DNA from 2 places in the Nocardiopsis sp. L17-MgMaSL7 genome. Region 1 is predicted to be linked to the other one. Evidence: predicted binding sites of a transcription regulator. Region 1 holds the regulator's gene; the other holds the start of a gene.

Evidence for each region. The regulator HrcA, encoded in region 1, represses chaperone genes, less so after heat shock. The targets are predictions, from matches to a motif close to TTGGCACTCTCNNNNNGAGAGTGCCAA.
Region 2: the regulator HrcA is predicted to act here: its motif matches at 1,853-1,879, upstream of groES (co-chaperone GroES).

Annotation. Positions count from the first base shown of each region.
Region 1 is NZ_QGTF01000001.1:191,077-198,244, reverse strand. Features, by position in the region: gene hemW (radical SAM family heme chaperone HemW) at 1-547, shown strand, start outside; gene BDW27_RS00880 (DUF4870 domain-containing protein) at 611-1,219, opposite strand; gene BDW27_RS00875 (DUF4870 domain-containing protein) at 1,250-1,579, opposite strand; gene BDW27_RS27040 (hypothetical protein) at 1,568-2,791, shown strand; gene BDW27_RS00870 (DUF3097 domain-containing protein) at 2,973-3,812, opposite strand; gene hrcA (heat-inducible transcriptional repressor HrcA) at 3,991-5,004, shown strand; gene dnaJ (molecular chaperone DnaJ) at 5,009-6,151, shown strand; gene BDW27_RS00855 (16S rRNA (uracil(1498)-N(3))-methyltransferase) at 6,148-6,891, shown strand; gene BDW27_RS00850 (hypothetical protein) at 7,025-7,168, opposite strand, start outside.
Region 2 is NZ_QGTF01000006.1:40,867-48,034, forward strand. Features, by position in the region: gene groL (chaperonin GroEL) at 1-1,313, opposite strand, end outside; gene groES (co-chaperone GroES) at 1,417-1,725, opposite strand; gene BDW27_RS11915 (SAM-dependent methyltransferase) at 1,952-3,223, shown strand; gene BDW27_RS11920 (hypothetical protein) at 3,607-5,733, shown strand; gene BDW27_RS11925 (hypothetical protein) at 5,818-7,168, opposite strand, start outside.

The DNA.
Region 1 (7,168 bases):
GATCGTGGAGGACGGAACCCGTCTGGCCGCCCGCGTCCGCAGGGGAGAACTCACCGAACCCGACGACGACGCCATGGCCGACCGCTACCTCATGGCGGACGAGGCCCTGGCCAGGGCCGGGTACACCCCCTACGAGGTGTCCAACTGGGCCCGCAGCACCGAGGGGCGCAGCGCACACAACATGCTCTACTGGACCGGCGGACACTGGTGGGGGATCGGCCCGGGTGCGCACAGCCACGTGGGCGGGACCCGCTGGTGGAACGTCAAGCACCCCGCCGCCTACGCGGCCCGCCTGGCCGCCGGGGACAGCCCGGCCCACGCCCGAGAGGTGCTCACCGAGGCCGAGCGCAGATTCGAGCGGGTCCTGTTGGAACTGCGTGTGGACGGCGGCTGCCCGCTGGAACTCCTGGATGCCCCGGGCCTGGCCGCCGCCGAACGCCTGGTGAAGGAGGGGCTCCTGGACCCCGTGGCCCACTCCGGGGGACGCGCCGCGCTGACCAGGCGGGGCCGCCTACTCGCGGACGCCGTCGTCCGCGACCTCACCTGAGGCACACACGAAGGAGGGGCCCGGCACGAAGCCGGGCCCCTCCTTCACGCGTGGAACGTCGGGTTACTTCACCCAGGTGACGTCCATCGGGTAGCGGGCCCACTCGCCCCGGTCCACCGCCGACGCCGCGCGGAAACCGGAGACGATCGAGAAGATGACCAGGCCGATCCAGGTCAGGATGCCGATGAGCAGCCAGGCCAGGATGCCGGAGATGACGTAGCCGATCAGCATCACCAGCTGGAAGCTGAGCGCCCGGGCGGCCTGGTCGCGGACGTACGGCGACTCGTCCTTCTTCGTGATGTACACGATGAGCGGCAGCAGCCAGCCGAGGAAGCCGCCGCCGATGTGGGCGAGCTTCGCCGAGCTGCGCTCCTCCGGGGTCGGCACGTAGGCACCGTAGCCCTGGGCACCGGGCTGCTGGTAGCCGCCGTACTGACCGCCGTGGGGAGGCGGGTAACCACCGGGCTGCTGGTAGCCGCCCTGGGGGTAGCCGCCGGGCTGCTGGTAGCCGCCCTGGGGCGGCGGGTAACCGCCGCTCTGCGGACCGTTGTACGGAACGGGAGGACCACCGGGGACACCACCCTGCTGCGGGTAGCCGGGAGGGGGCGGGTAGCCCCCGGACTCACCCTGACCGTAGGGGTCGTGGGGGTTCGGGTTGTTCGGATAGGACATGGTGGTTCCTTGGTGTGTGGGCGCGGGTGACTACTTCAGGAGCCGGATGCTCACGGGGTAGCGGGACCAGGCTCCCCTGTTGGCTCCGGAGGCTCCCAGAACGCCGAAGACGATGGAGATGATCCACACGAGGGCGATGAGAAGGTAGCCGATCCAGGACAGGCTGGGGAAAAAGATACCCAAGCCGAAGAATGCCACGCCAGCGAAGATGTACGGGATCAGCATAGTGATCTGGAAGTTCGCCGCTTCGGACGCGTGGTGCCGGATGAACGGTGACTGGTTGCGCTTGGCGAAGTAGATGGCCAGCGGCGGGATCCAGCCGAGGAAGGCGATCACGAATCCGGACAGGTGCGCGAGCATGGCGACGAGTACGTCGTTGCCGCCACCGGCGGGCTGCTGGACCGGCTGCTGACCGTAGACCTGCTGGGGCTGCTGGAACTGCTCCCCGTAACCGGCCTGGGGCTGCGCCTGCACGGGCTGGGCCTGCTGGAACTGCGGCTGGCCGTACCCCTGGGGGGCGTAGCCGGCCTGAGCCTGGTCAGCGGCTGGCTGACCCCAGGCGGGCTGTGCGCCGCTCTGCTGGGCCTGCGCCTCCGGCTGGCCCCAGGCCGGCTGCTGCGGCTGCGGCTGGCCACCGGCAGGCTGGCCCCAGGTCGGCTGCGCGCCGCTCTGCTGCGGCTGGCCGTACGCCTGTCCCGCGGGCTGGCCCCAGTGCGGCTGCTGCGGCTCGCTGGCCGTCGACTGCTCCCAACCGGGCTGGGCCTGTTGGGGCTGGCCGTAGCTCTGGGGCTGCGGGGCCTGCGCCCCAGGCTGGTTCCCACCGGGCTGAGCACCGGTCGGCGGTGGGCCGTACGCCTGCGCCTGTTCCTGCGGCTGTCCCCATGCGGGCTGTGCGCCGCTGGTCTGCTGGGGCGCCTGCGGCTGACCGCCGGTGTCGGGTCCCCAGCCGGGCTGTGCCTGGGGTGGCTGTGCCGGTTGGGGCTGGCCGTAGGTCTGCGGCTGCGGGGCCTGTGCTCCGGGCTGGCCCCATCCGGGCTGGGGCTGCTGCGGGTCGCCGCCGGGTACTCCCCATGCGGGCTGTGCGCCGCTGGTCTGCTGGGGTGCCTGGGGCTGGCCGCCGGTGTCGGGTCCCCAGCCGGTCTGTGCCTGGGGTGGCTGTGCTGGCTGGGGCTGGCTGTAGGCCTGGGGCTGCGGGGCCTGTGCCCCGGGCTGGCCCCATCCGGGCTGGGCCTGTTGCGGGTCGCCGCCGGGTACTCCCCATGCGGGCTGTGCGCCGCTGGTCTGCTGGGGTGCCTGGGGCTGGCCGCCCGTGCCGTGACCCCATCCAGGCTGCGCACCGCTCGGCTGCGCCTGAGACGGTTGGGGCTGGCCGTAGGCCTGCGCCTGCGGGGGGTGGCCGGGCTGCTCAGGCCCCTGCGGCTGGCCTCCGGCGGGCTGCCCCCAGGCGGGCTGAGCCCCGCTCTGCTGCTGACCGTGGGCCTGCGCGTCGGGCTGGCCCCAACCGGGCTGCGCGCCGCTCTGCTGTGCGGGCTCCTGCGGCGGTTGCCGCTGTCCCTGCGGGTCGTCCGGTGACGGATGACTGGACGGGGTCTCGCTCATGCTCTTCCTTGACTCCGCTGTTGGGGGCGCTTGCTGTCTGCCCGAAGGACTCGGGCCGTACCGACGACCGCGGAGGGCCGGAGGCCGTGTCGCCCGACGGAAACGGGGGAGCGGTGTCCCGGGGGATCCATCAGACCACGTGATCGTGACAATCCTAGTGTTCCGCGGTGTGCGTTCCCGTGACGAAGTCGATGAGCTCCTCCACCCGCCCCAGCAGGGAGGGTTCGAGGTCCCCGTAGCCACGGACTGAGCCCAGGATGCGGCGCCAGGCCTCACCCGTCTCCATCCGCCAGCCGAGAGCGTCCACGACGCCCTCCTTCCAGGGCAGCCCCCGAGGGATCTCGGGCCAGGCCCCGATCCCCACCGCGCTCGGACGCACCGCCTGCCACACGTCCACGTAGGGATGGCCGACCACGAGCACGTCCGCGCCACGGGCGCGCTCGGCGATCCGGCTCTCCTTGGACCCCGGCACCAGGTGGTCCACCAGGACCCCCAGACGGCGCCCCGGACCCGGCTCGAACTCCGCCACCACCGCGGGAAGGTCGTCGACCCCCTCCAGGAACTCGACGGCCACCCCCTCCACGCGGAGGTCGTGGCCCCAGACCTTCTCGACCAGTTCGGCGTCGTGGGCACCCTCGACGTAGATCCGGCTCTCGCGGGCCGTGCGGGCCCGCGCGTCGGTCACCGCGATCGACCCCGAGGCGCTGCGCAGAGGACCCTTGGGGGCCTCCGTCGGACGCACCAGTGTCACCGGTTCACCGTCCACGAGGAAGGCGGCCTGGCCCAGCTCGAACACCCTGCGGCGCCCGTCCCGGTCCTCCAGGGTCACCGCGGCCTTGTCCCAGGACACCACGGCCCCGCAGAAGGTCTCGTCGGCGTCCTCCACGACCAGGTCACGGCTGAGGGGTATCTCGCGAACCGTGCCCTTCTTCGGTCGCCGCCAGTCTCCCGCCAGAACGTCGCGGCCGTAACGGCCGGTTCCCTTGGTAACCACGGTGGTGCAGTCTACTGGTGACGGACCCCGGACGCCCGTTGGCGGGTGGCGCACGTCGCGGATCCGAGAAGGAAGAAGCGACCCCCGTCCACGTGTTACTGCGTGCGGGTAGCCGTGCGGGTTTGCGGCCGGGCATAGAATTAGCACTGAGGACCTTGGAGTGCCAGGAGGTGGCGAGTTGCTGGATGAGCGCAAGCTCGCGGTCCTGCGTGCGGTCGTCGAGGACTTCGTCAACACCAACGAACCCGTGGGTTCCCGGGCGTTGGCGGACCGTCACCCCCTTGGTGTCTCCTCGGCGACCATTCGCAACGACATGGTCGCCCTCGAGGAGGACGGCTACATCACCCAACCCCACACCAGTGCGGGACGGGTGCCCACCGACAAGGGGTACCGGCTCTTCGTGGACCGGCTCTCCTCCGTCAAGCCGCTCTCGGCGGCCGAACGGCGTGCCATCGAGTCCTTCCTCGGCGGTGCCGTGGACCTCGACGAGATCGTCGCCCGCACGGTGCGGCTGCTCGCGCAGCTCACCCGGCAGGTCGCGATCGTCCAGTACCCGTCGCTGACCCGCTCGTCGGTCCAGCACGTGGAACTGGTGCCGCTCGGCGGCCAGCGCATCATGATGGTCGTCATCACCAACACCGGCCGGGTCGAACAGCGCGTCATCGACGGGCTGGGATCGGTCAGCGAGACCGTGGTGGACGACCTGCGCAACATGCTCAACCGCGCCATCGCGGGCAGACACCTCGGTGACGTGCCGGACGCGGTGGAGGACCTGCCCGCCCAGGTCGCACCGGAGGACCGGCCCGTCGCGGTCGCGGTCCTCTCCATCCTGCTGGAGAGCCTCGTGGAAAGACACGAGGAGAAGATCGTTCTGGCGGGAACCGCCAACCTGGCCGCGGTCGACTTCGCGGCCAGCCTGCGCGAGGTGCTCGAAGCACTGGAAGAGAACATGGTCCTCATCCGACTGCTCGGTGAGGCCAAGGACCCCTCCATGCTCACAGTGCGCATCGGCGCGGAGAACTTCCACGAGGGCCTTCGATCCACTTCCATCGTGTCGGCTGACTACGGCGTGGGAAACCAGTCGCTGGCCAAGATCGGAGTGGTGGGCCCGACCCGTATGGACTACCCAGGGACGATGGGCGCCGTCCGTGCGGTGGCCCGGTATGTCGGACAGATTTTGGCAGGACAGTAACTCAGTGGCCAGAGACTATTACCAGGTTCTCGGGGTGCGTCGCGACGCGTCCAAGGACGAGATCAAGAAGGCGTACCGGCGGCTCGCGCGCGAGCTCCACCCGGACATCAACCCGGACCCCGCGACCCAGGAGCGCTTCAAGGAAGTGACCCAGGCCTACGAGGTCCTCTCCGACGAGAACAAGCGTCGGATGTTCGACATGGGTCAGGACCCCTTCGCCCCCGGCGGCGGTGGCGGTGCCGGAGGTTTCGGCAACGCGGGCGGGTTCGCCTTCGACGACATCATGAACGCCTTCTTCGGCGGAGGACAGCCCGGCGGCCGCGGCCCCCGGGAACGGGTCCGGCGCGGACGCAGCATCAAGATCCGCATCGAGCTCGACCTCGTCGAGACCGCCTTCGGAGTCAGCCGGGAGATCACCTTCCCGACCGCGATCCTGTGTGAGACCTGCCAGGGCGAGGGCACGGCGGCCGGTTCGCACCGGACCACCTGCGACATGTGCCACGGCCAGGGCGAGGTCTCCCAGGTCACGCGCTCCTTCCTCGGTCAGGTCATGACCTCGCGCCCCTGCCCGCAGTGCTCGGGCCAGGGCTCGGTCATCACCAACCCCTGCGGCGACTGCGCGGGTGAGGGCCGGGTTCGGGAGAAGGTCACCCGCACCGTGAAGATCCCCGCCGGTGTCGACGACGGCACCCGCATCCAGCTCGCGGGCGAGGGCGAGGTCGGCCCCAACGGCGGACCGCGCGGCGACATCATCCTGGAGATCGTCCAGAAGCCGCACCCGACCTTCGAGCGTCGCGGCGACGACCTGCACTGCACCATCACCGTCCCCATGACGGCGGCCGCGCTGGGTGCCTCGTGCGCGTTCGACACCCTCGACGGAACCGAGAACATCGACCTGCGTCCGGGGACCAACTCGGGCCACGTCATCACCCTGCCAGGCAAGGGCGTCACCCACCTCGACGGCGGCGGCCGGGGAGACCTGCGCATCCGTGTGGACGTGGAGACCCCGGGCAAGCTGGACGAGGAGCAGGAAGCCCTGCTGCGCAAGTTCGCGGAGCTGCGTGGGGAGGACCAGAATCCGGGCCGCTTCAGCCCCGGGCACGGTGGGTTCTTCTCCAAGATCCGCGACGCCTTCGGAGCCAAGTGACCCCGCCGGTCTTCCTGGTCGGGACCGCCGCTCTGGCGGGCGACCGGATCCGACTGGACGGCCCGGAGGGACGTCACGCCGTGGCGGTCCGACGTATCGGCGAGGGAGAGACCGTCGACCTTTCCGACGGTCTCGGCCTTCGTGCGCGCTGTGAGGTCGACGAGGTCCTCGGCAAGGACACGCTCGTCTGCCGTGTGCTGGAACGCAGGAGCGAACCCGAGCCGCGACCCCGCATCACCGTGGTGCAGGCCCTGCCCAAACGGGACCGGGGCGAGCTCGCGGTGGAGATGATGACCGAGGCCGGGGTCGACGCCGTCGTGCCCTGGTCAGCCGAGCGCTGTGTCACACAGTGGAAGGGTGATCGGGGCGCCAAGGCCCTGGCCAAGTGGCGGGCGAGCGCCAGGGAGGCGGCCAAACAGGCCCGCCGGGCCCGGACGCCCGAGGTCACCGAGCCGCTGGACCGCAAGGGCGTGGCCGCCCTGCTCGCCGAGGCGGAGCTGGCCGTGGTCCTGCACGAGGAGGGGGCGCTTCGACTCTCGGAGCTCCCACTGCCGGAGGAACCCCACGGTGCGGGGCTCGTCCTGGTGGTCGGCCCCGAGGGCGGGATCTCCGAGACCGAACTGGCCGCCTTCGACGCGGCCGGAGCGGTCCGGGCCCTGCTGGGCCCCTCGGTCCTGCGCACCTCCACCGCCGGGGTCGCGGCCCTGTCCGTGCTCCAGGCCCGTACGGGACGCTGGTGAGCGGACGCGAGCCGGGGGTCCGTCCCCGGCGACCGTGACCCGGTGGCCGGACACACGCACAGAGGTATGACGAAGGGCCCGTGGAATCCTCCACGGGCCCTTCGTCATGTCTGTTCGGCGACGCCGTCGGGGGTCAGCTCGCGCTGGCCCCGTCCTCCTCACCGCCGCCACCGGAACCGCTGCCGGGGTCCTCGGCGCCGTCACCGGGGTCCGGGTCGCTGCCGCCCCCGGGGCTGGTGGGCTCGTCGGTGGGCTCTTCCTTCGGCTCGTCGGTCGG
Region 2 (7,168 bases), on a different contig from region 1:
GCCGCACCCGTGGCCTCGTCGCCGGTCAGGCCGAGGTCGTCCAGAGCCGTGGAGGCGTGCACCAGGGAGGCGCCGCCACCAGCGACGATGCCCTCCTCGATGGCCGCGCGGGTCGCCGAGATGGCGTCCTCGAGGCGGTGCTTCTTCTCCTTGAGCTCGACCTCGGTGGCCGCGCCGACACTCAGCACGGACACGCCGCCCGCGAGCTTGGCCAGGCGCTCCTGGAGCTTCTCGCGGTCCCAGTCGGAGTCGCTCGCCTCGATCTCCTTGCGGATCTGGCGAACGCGGTCCTCCACCTCGGACTGCTGGCCGCCGCCGTCGACGACGGTGGTGGTGTCCTTGGTGATGGTGATGCGGCGGGCCGAGCCCAGCACGGACAGGTCCGCGTTCTCCAGGGACAGGCCGACCTCCTCGGAGATGACCTGGCCGCCGGTGAGCACGGCGATGTCCTGGAGCATGGCCTTGCGGCGCTCGCCGAAGCCGGGCGCCTTGACCGCGGCCACGTTGAGGGTGCCGCGCATGCGGTTGAGCACCAGGGCGCCCAGGGCGTCGCCCTCGACGTCCTCGGCGATGATCAGCAGCGGCTTCTTGCTCTGGACGACCTGCTCGAGCAGCGGCAGCAGCTCGTTCAGGTTGCCGATCTTGCCCTGGCTGATCAGGATCTGCGCGTCCTCGAGGACGGCCTCCTGACGGTCCCCGTCGGTGACGAAGTAGGGCGAGATGTAGCCCTTGTCGAACTGGAGGCCCTCGGTGAAGTCGAGCTCCAGACCGAAGGTCGGGGACTCCTCCACCGTGATGACGCCGTCCTTGCCGACCTTGTCGAAGGCCTCGGCGATGAGGTCGCCGATCTGGGCGTCCTGCGCGGAGTTGGTCGCCACGTAGGCGATGTCGGCGCGCTCCTTGATCGGCACGGCGCGCTCGAGCAGGATCTCGGAGACCCGGACGGCCGCGGCGTCGATGCCCTTCTTGAGGGACATCGGGGAGGCGCCGGCGGCGACGCTGCGCAGGCCCTCGCGGACCAGCGCCTGCGCGAGCACGGTGGCGGTGGTGGTGCCGTCACCGGCGGCGTCGTTGGTCTTGGTGGCGACCTCCTTGACCAGCTGGGCGCCCAGGTTCTCGTAGGGCTCGTCCAGCTCGATCTCACGGGCGACGGTCACGCCGTCGTTCGTGATGGTGGGGGCACCGAACTTCTTGTCGATGACGACGTTGCGGCCGCGCGGGCCGAGCGTCACCTTGACGGCGTTGGCGAGGCGGTCGACGCCCCGCTCGAGGGCGCGGCGGGCGTCGTCCTCGAACTCCAGGATCTTCGGCATGTGTGACTACTTCCTCTAACGGTTCGGGTCGAAAAAGAACATCCCGCCCCGCCCGGCTTGGAGGCCGACCGGTGCGGGATGTTCGAAGGCTCTGCGCCGAGAGCTACTTCTCGACGACCGCGAGGAGGTCGCGGGCGGAGAGAACCAGGTACTCCTGGCCGTCGTACTTGACCTCGGTGCCGCCGTACTTGCTGTAGAGGACGACGTCGCCGACGTTCACGTCGAGGGCGACACGCTTGCCGTTGTCGTCGAGGCGACCGGGACCCACGGCCAGGATCTCGCCCTCCTGGGGCTTCTCCTTGGCGGTGTCCGGGATGACCAGACCGGAGGCGGTGGTCTGCTCAGCCTCCAGGGTCCTGACCACGACGCGGTCCTCGAGCGGCTTCAGCACGGTCTTGGTGGCGGTCGACACGGTGTGACCTCCCCCTTCAAAGTCTCGGTGTATCTGACGTCGGCCCATGCGTGAGCACGGACCAACCACGTAAAAGGGGCGACCGCGGCGGCCTGTCGTCGCGGGTGCCAGACCGGCCTCGTCGCGTTTAGCACTCTACCCCCGAGAGTGCCAGAATGGAAATGTGGCGGGGACTCGGGCCGAAGGGCGGACCCGCCACACCGTCGTGCCCACAGCAGGAGGTTCCATGCACGTGCCCGCGTTCTCGGCGCTGCTCACCGACGCGGGTCGGGAGGTCCTCGGAGGGGTCGACCCCGCCGCGGCGGCCAGGGACCCCCTCGCCACCGCCTCCAAGCTGCGCACCGATCCCAGGGTGGCCGCGCTCGACCCGGACCTCCCGGTGTCCGAGCTGGTCAACGCCGTGATGACCCAGGTAAGCCTGCGGGAGCGCGGCAGGGCCAAATTCGGGGAGAACGCCGGGCGAATGTTCTTCACCCCGAACGGCCTGGAGCAGTCCACGCGCCGGACCGTGGCCGAGTACCGGGCCGAGCGCACCGCCCGACACCTGCCCTCCTCGGCGGGCGGGGACGCCGTCGCGGGTGACCTGTGCTGCGGGATCGGCGCGGACCTGCTGGCCCTGGCCGCGCACGGCGTGCCGGTGGAGGGCGTGGACGCCGACCCCCTGACCGTGGCGGTGGCCCGCGCCAACATCGAGGCGATGGGGCTCACGGAGTACGCCCGGGTCCGGGAGGGTGACGTGAACGCGGTCGGAGTGGGCGACCACCCCCTGTTGTTCTGCGACCCGGCCCGGCGCGGTGGCAGGGGGCGGGTGTTCGACCCGTCCGCGTACTCGCCGCCATGGGACGTGGCCACCCGACTGGCCGAGGGCGCGGAAGCCGCCTGCCTGAAGGCCGCCCCGGGCATCCCGCACGAGGCCCTCTCCCCCGCCGCCTCGGCCGAGTGGATCTCGGTGGACGGCGAACTGAAGGAGACCGCGCTGTGGTTCGGCGGCCTGGGTTTCGGTCCCGGTGGGCCGCGACGGCGCGCGACGGTGCTGCACGAGCGCGAGGGCCTGCTGGCGAGCGAGGGCGCTGTGGCGCACCTGGACGAGGAGCCGGACCCGGGGCCCGCGCCGGTCGCCCCCGCGCGGCGCTACCTCTACGACCCGGACCCGGCCGTGGTCCGCTCCCACCTGGTGGCGGAGGCGGCGGCCCGGGTGGACGGCGCACTACTGGACGAGCGGATCGCGTACTTCACCTCGGACCGGGCCGAGCGCTCACCGCTGTGGCGGGTGCTCGAGGTGCTGGAGTTCTCACCGTTCTCACTGAAACGGCTGCGCTCATCGGTGCGTGCGCACAAGGCCGGAACGGTAACGATCAAGAAACGCGGTTCGGCGGTGGACACCGAGAAACTCCGGCGCGACCTTCGCGCCTCCGGGCCGGAATCCGTGACGGTGGTGCTGACGAGAATCGGCGAGAAACCGTTCTACCTGCTGTGCCGTGAAACCGGGGCGGCGTAGGGCCTGCGGAAACCACCGCCGCACCGGCCTCCCGATGCGGCGCGCGCCACATTCGGAACAGGCCTCGCAGACCATATCGTTATCTCCCACACCCATATCTTTCGCGGACCCCTGGGGTCGCGCGGGGCGAAGTCGTTAAACTGGCGCCGCAGATTCACTTCCCTTCTCATGGGTTCTCCCGGAAGGCCGTGCCTGTTTGATCCGCCCAGCGGTTCGGTCGGCACTCGGCCCACGCCCCCCGTGTATACACACAGTCACACTTCAATCACGTTGGGGCTCAACTGGCGCGGAGCAACGTCCGCCCGGGGACCATCGAGAACCCGTCCGTGCGACCACCGTGCGGCGAAGCGGACGGGAGCGCCAGAACCATAAGGAGCACCTCGGTGGAACAGACCAATCACAACTTCCTCAATGGGGGAGGTCAGGCCGGAGTCTCCGACCGGATGCGTGACCTGCTCTCCCAGGCCGCCCAGGAGCACGTCTCCGAGCAGAAGTCCCAGGGCGCGGTCAGCGAGGAGATGCGCCAGCGCCTCGAGGGCATGGAGTGGCTGCTCCGCGAGCTGCGCGAGCGGGAACTCATCTCGCTCGCCGAGGCGATCACCTCCGTCGACGGTCGGATCGACGACTTCCTGGCCCGTCCCCCGGAGTGGGCCGAGGCCCTCGCCGAGCACATAGAGGTGGTCGGCCGACAGGTCAAGCCGCTGTCGGAGATGTCGTCCCTGCGGGCCGACACCCAGCGCGTGGCCGGACACCTGGACACCGCGCTCACCCGCCTCCAGCGCATGGCCGAGACCGGCACGCGGACCGCCGAGCAGGTCACCGAGGTCAGCGAGCGCGTCACCGAGCTGGGCGAGACCGTCGGCACCCGTCTGGACTCCCTCGACAAGGCTCTGGCCGACCTCGGCAACCGCGCGGACGCGATCGAGGCCTCACTGGCGGCCCTGGACACCACCCTGGGCGAGCGCCACGAGGAACTGACCGCCACCGTCCGCGCCACCCTGGCCGAGAGCAGGGACGAGCTGGCCGAGGCCGTCACCGAGAGCCGCGCGACCATCGAGACCGCCGTGAAGGAGAGCCGCGAGGCCCTCGAAACGGCCGGTCAGGAGAACCGCGAGGCCCTGGAGACCGCCACCACCGAGCTCGGCGAGCGCGTCACCACCGGCCTCACCTCCTCCCTGGAGGAGCGCACGGCCGAACTGCGCGGCTTCGTCGAGGAGCGCACCGCCGAACAGCACGAGACGCTGCTCTCCAAGCTCCAGGAGAACACCGGCGAACTGGGCGAGCGCACCACCGCCCTCGCCGAGGAGCTGGGCGCCCTGGCCACGGCCTCCGGCGAGCGCCACGAGACCCTCACCCAGGAGCTCAAGGACAACGCCGCCGCGTCGCTCAAGCGCCACGAGGAGCTCACCGGCAAGGTCACCGAGAGCGTGGGGCACCTCAACACCCAGGCCGAGGAGAACCACGCCGAGGCCACCGCCGCCGTCGCCGACGTCACCGGTTCGCTCGCCAAGCTGCGGGAGAACCACGAGAAGTCCCTGAACGACCTGCGTTCGCACATGCGCCAGCGCCTGGCGGAGCTCGACGAGCAGATCGAACTGGGCCGCACGGAGACCCGCGAGCACGCCGAGAGCACCGCCGAAGGCCTGCGCGAGACGCTGACCAAGCGCACCGACTCCCTCGCCGCCCGGATCGCCGAGGACGCCACGAAGGTCGCCGCGGACCTCGCCGAGCTGCGCACGTTCGTCCAGGAGGACAACGCCAAGCTGGCCTCGGAGGCCGAGGACCGGCACCAGACGCTGACCGAGGCGCTGACCGACCAGGCCGACGCCCACCGGACCGCGCTCGACGAGCGGCTGGACCGTCACCGCGAGGGGCTCAACGGCAAGGTGGACAACCACCTGTCGCAGATCACCGGCAAGGTCGACCACGAGCTGGGCCGCCTCACCGACCGCTTCGACACCTTCGAGGGCCACTTCGAGGGCAGCTTCGAGGGCGTCGAAGGCAAGATCGACCGGGTCGACGGACGGCTGGACGGCCTCAACGGCCGCCTGGACGGCATCGACGGCCGGGTCAACGGCGTCGAGGGCCAGTTCGAGGGCGTCAGCGGTCACTTCGAGGGCGTCGACGGCCGCATGGAGGCCATCGACGACCGTCTGGAGGCGCTCAACCAGCGCCTCAACCAGCTGCCGCAGACCCTTGAGGTCAGTGAGCTGCACCGCCGCCTCACCGAGCTGGTGGAGCGTCCGCTGCTGGACCACTCCGGCAGGCTCGACGAAATCGACTCCCACGTCACCACGGCGGTGGACCCGGTCATCCGCGAGCTCAAGCAGCGCCCGGACCGCCACGAGCTGGAGGAGACCGTCACCGAGGCGGTCGAGAACTCGCACGACGACATCACCAAGCGGTTCTCCTCGCTGGAGGAGACCGTGCTCGCCCTGGCCGAGGCGCTACTGCGCCCGGGCCGCGACGGCAAGAAGAAGCGCCGCCGCGACGAGGACGACGACGAGTAACCCCACGTCAGCGTGAGGGGCCCGGGGCGGTGACCGCCCCGGGCCCCTCATCTCGTCAGGAGGCCGAGCGGAGTGCCTCGGCGGTCAGTGCTTCTTCTTCCCGCCCCACTCCGGGGCAGCCCCCTGCTCGTACCGCTCCTGGAAGTGCTGGATGTAGGTCGCGGCCCGATCGCCCATCTCAGGGTCGATCTCGTTGATGAGGGCATCGACCCTGGACACGTACCCCGTGGCCGCGCTGTCCCACTCCACCGTGCTGGTGGGCAGACGCCTCTCGTCGCCGTGCCTGATCAGAAGTCCCTTGTCCTCCAGCGTCTCCTCGTCGACCATGCCCCGGTCCCACATGCTCTGGAGGACCTGGAGGTTGGCGTGGTCCCGAATGTTCGACGAGTTGTTGAGGAGGTGCTCGTCCATGTCCTTGATGTACGTGAAGCCGATGCCTTCTTCGTACTTGTCGTTGTAGTAGTCCTTGACCGGCTGTTCCATGAGGCGCAGCAGGGTCTCCACGGCGATACCGGCCGGGGTCGCCTTGGAACCCGCTGACTGCACGGTGGAGGCGATGACGATGTTGTACCCGGTCTGCACCATCTGGTTGGCCTTCTCACGGGCCGTCTCGACGTCGTCGTGCCGATCCATGTACTCGGCGATGAGCGCGTTGGACATGGCGGACCGCAGGTCCGCGGCTCCGGCACCGCCGACCTTGTCGCCGAGCGTGTCCTTGTCGAGGTAGGCGTTGAGAATCCTGCGCTCCTGGTGTTCGACCAGGCTGACGATCGGCGCGGAGTACTCCTCATTGGAGAGCAGGAGCTGGAGGAACTTCTCGTGCTCCTCCTGCGGCAGGTGAAGCGCCATCTCACCGCCCCTGTGAAAGAGGTGGAGGTCGTCCTCGTCGTCATCGCCGCCCGCAGCCGCCCGGTAGCCCCGCTCGTTCGCGTCGATGGAGATGTCGTCCAGGTAGGCGCCGTACACCGACGCCAGGCTCTTGAGCACCTCGGGGTTGATCTCGGCGACCGAGGGCTGGTAGTCCTTGCCGCCCACCGCCGTGTCCAGGAACGGGTTGTCGCCGTCCTCGTTCTCCGTGGTGGTCAGGATCTCGATCAGCGCGCTCGCCGACCTCCCGGCGCGGTCGCGGTCCTCCTGGGAGTCGGAGTCCGCGTCCGCGGAGATCCAGTCGGTGAGCCCGCGGACCGCCTCGCCCTCGTCGGGCCAGGGCACGGTGTACAGGTTCTCCAGCATCCGCTCCGGGGTGAGGTGCTCGTGGTTCGCGTGTGTCGGGTACGCCTCGCCGTCCGACCCCTCCCCAGTGAGGATGATGTGGTTGGCCTCCTTGTTGCGTGTGGCCACCTCGATGATGTCCTGGAAGGTCTCGACCTTGGGGACTCCGTCGACGGTGCTGCGCAGGAGCATGTCAGAGCCGGTACGCAACAGGTTGGTGGAG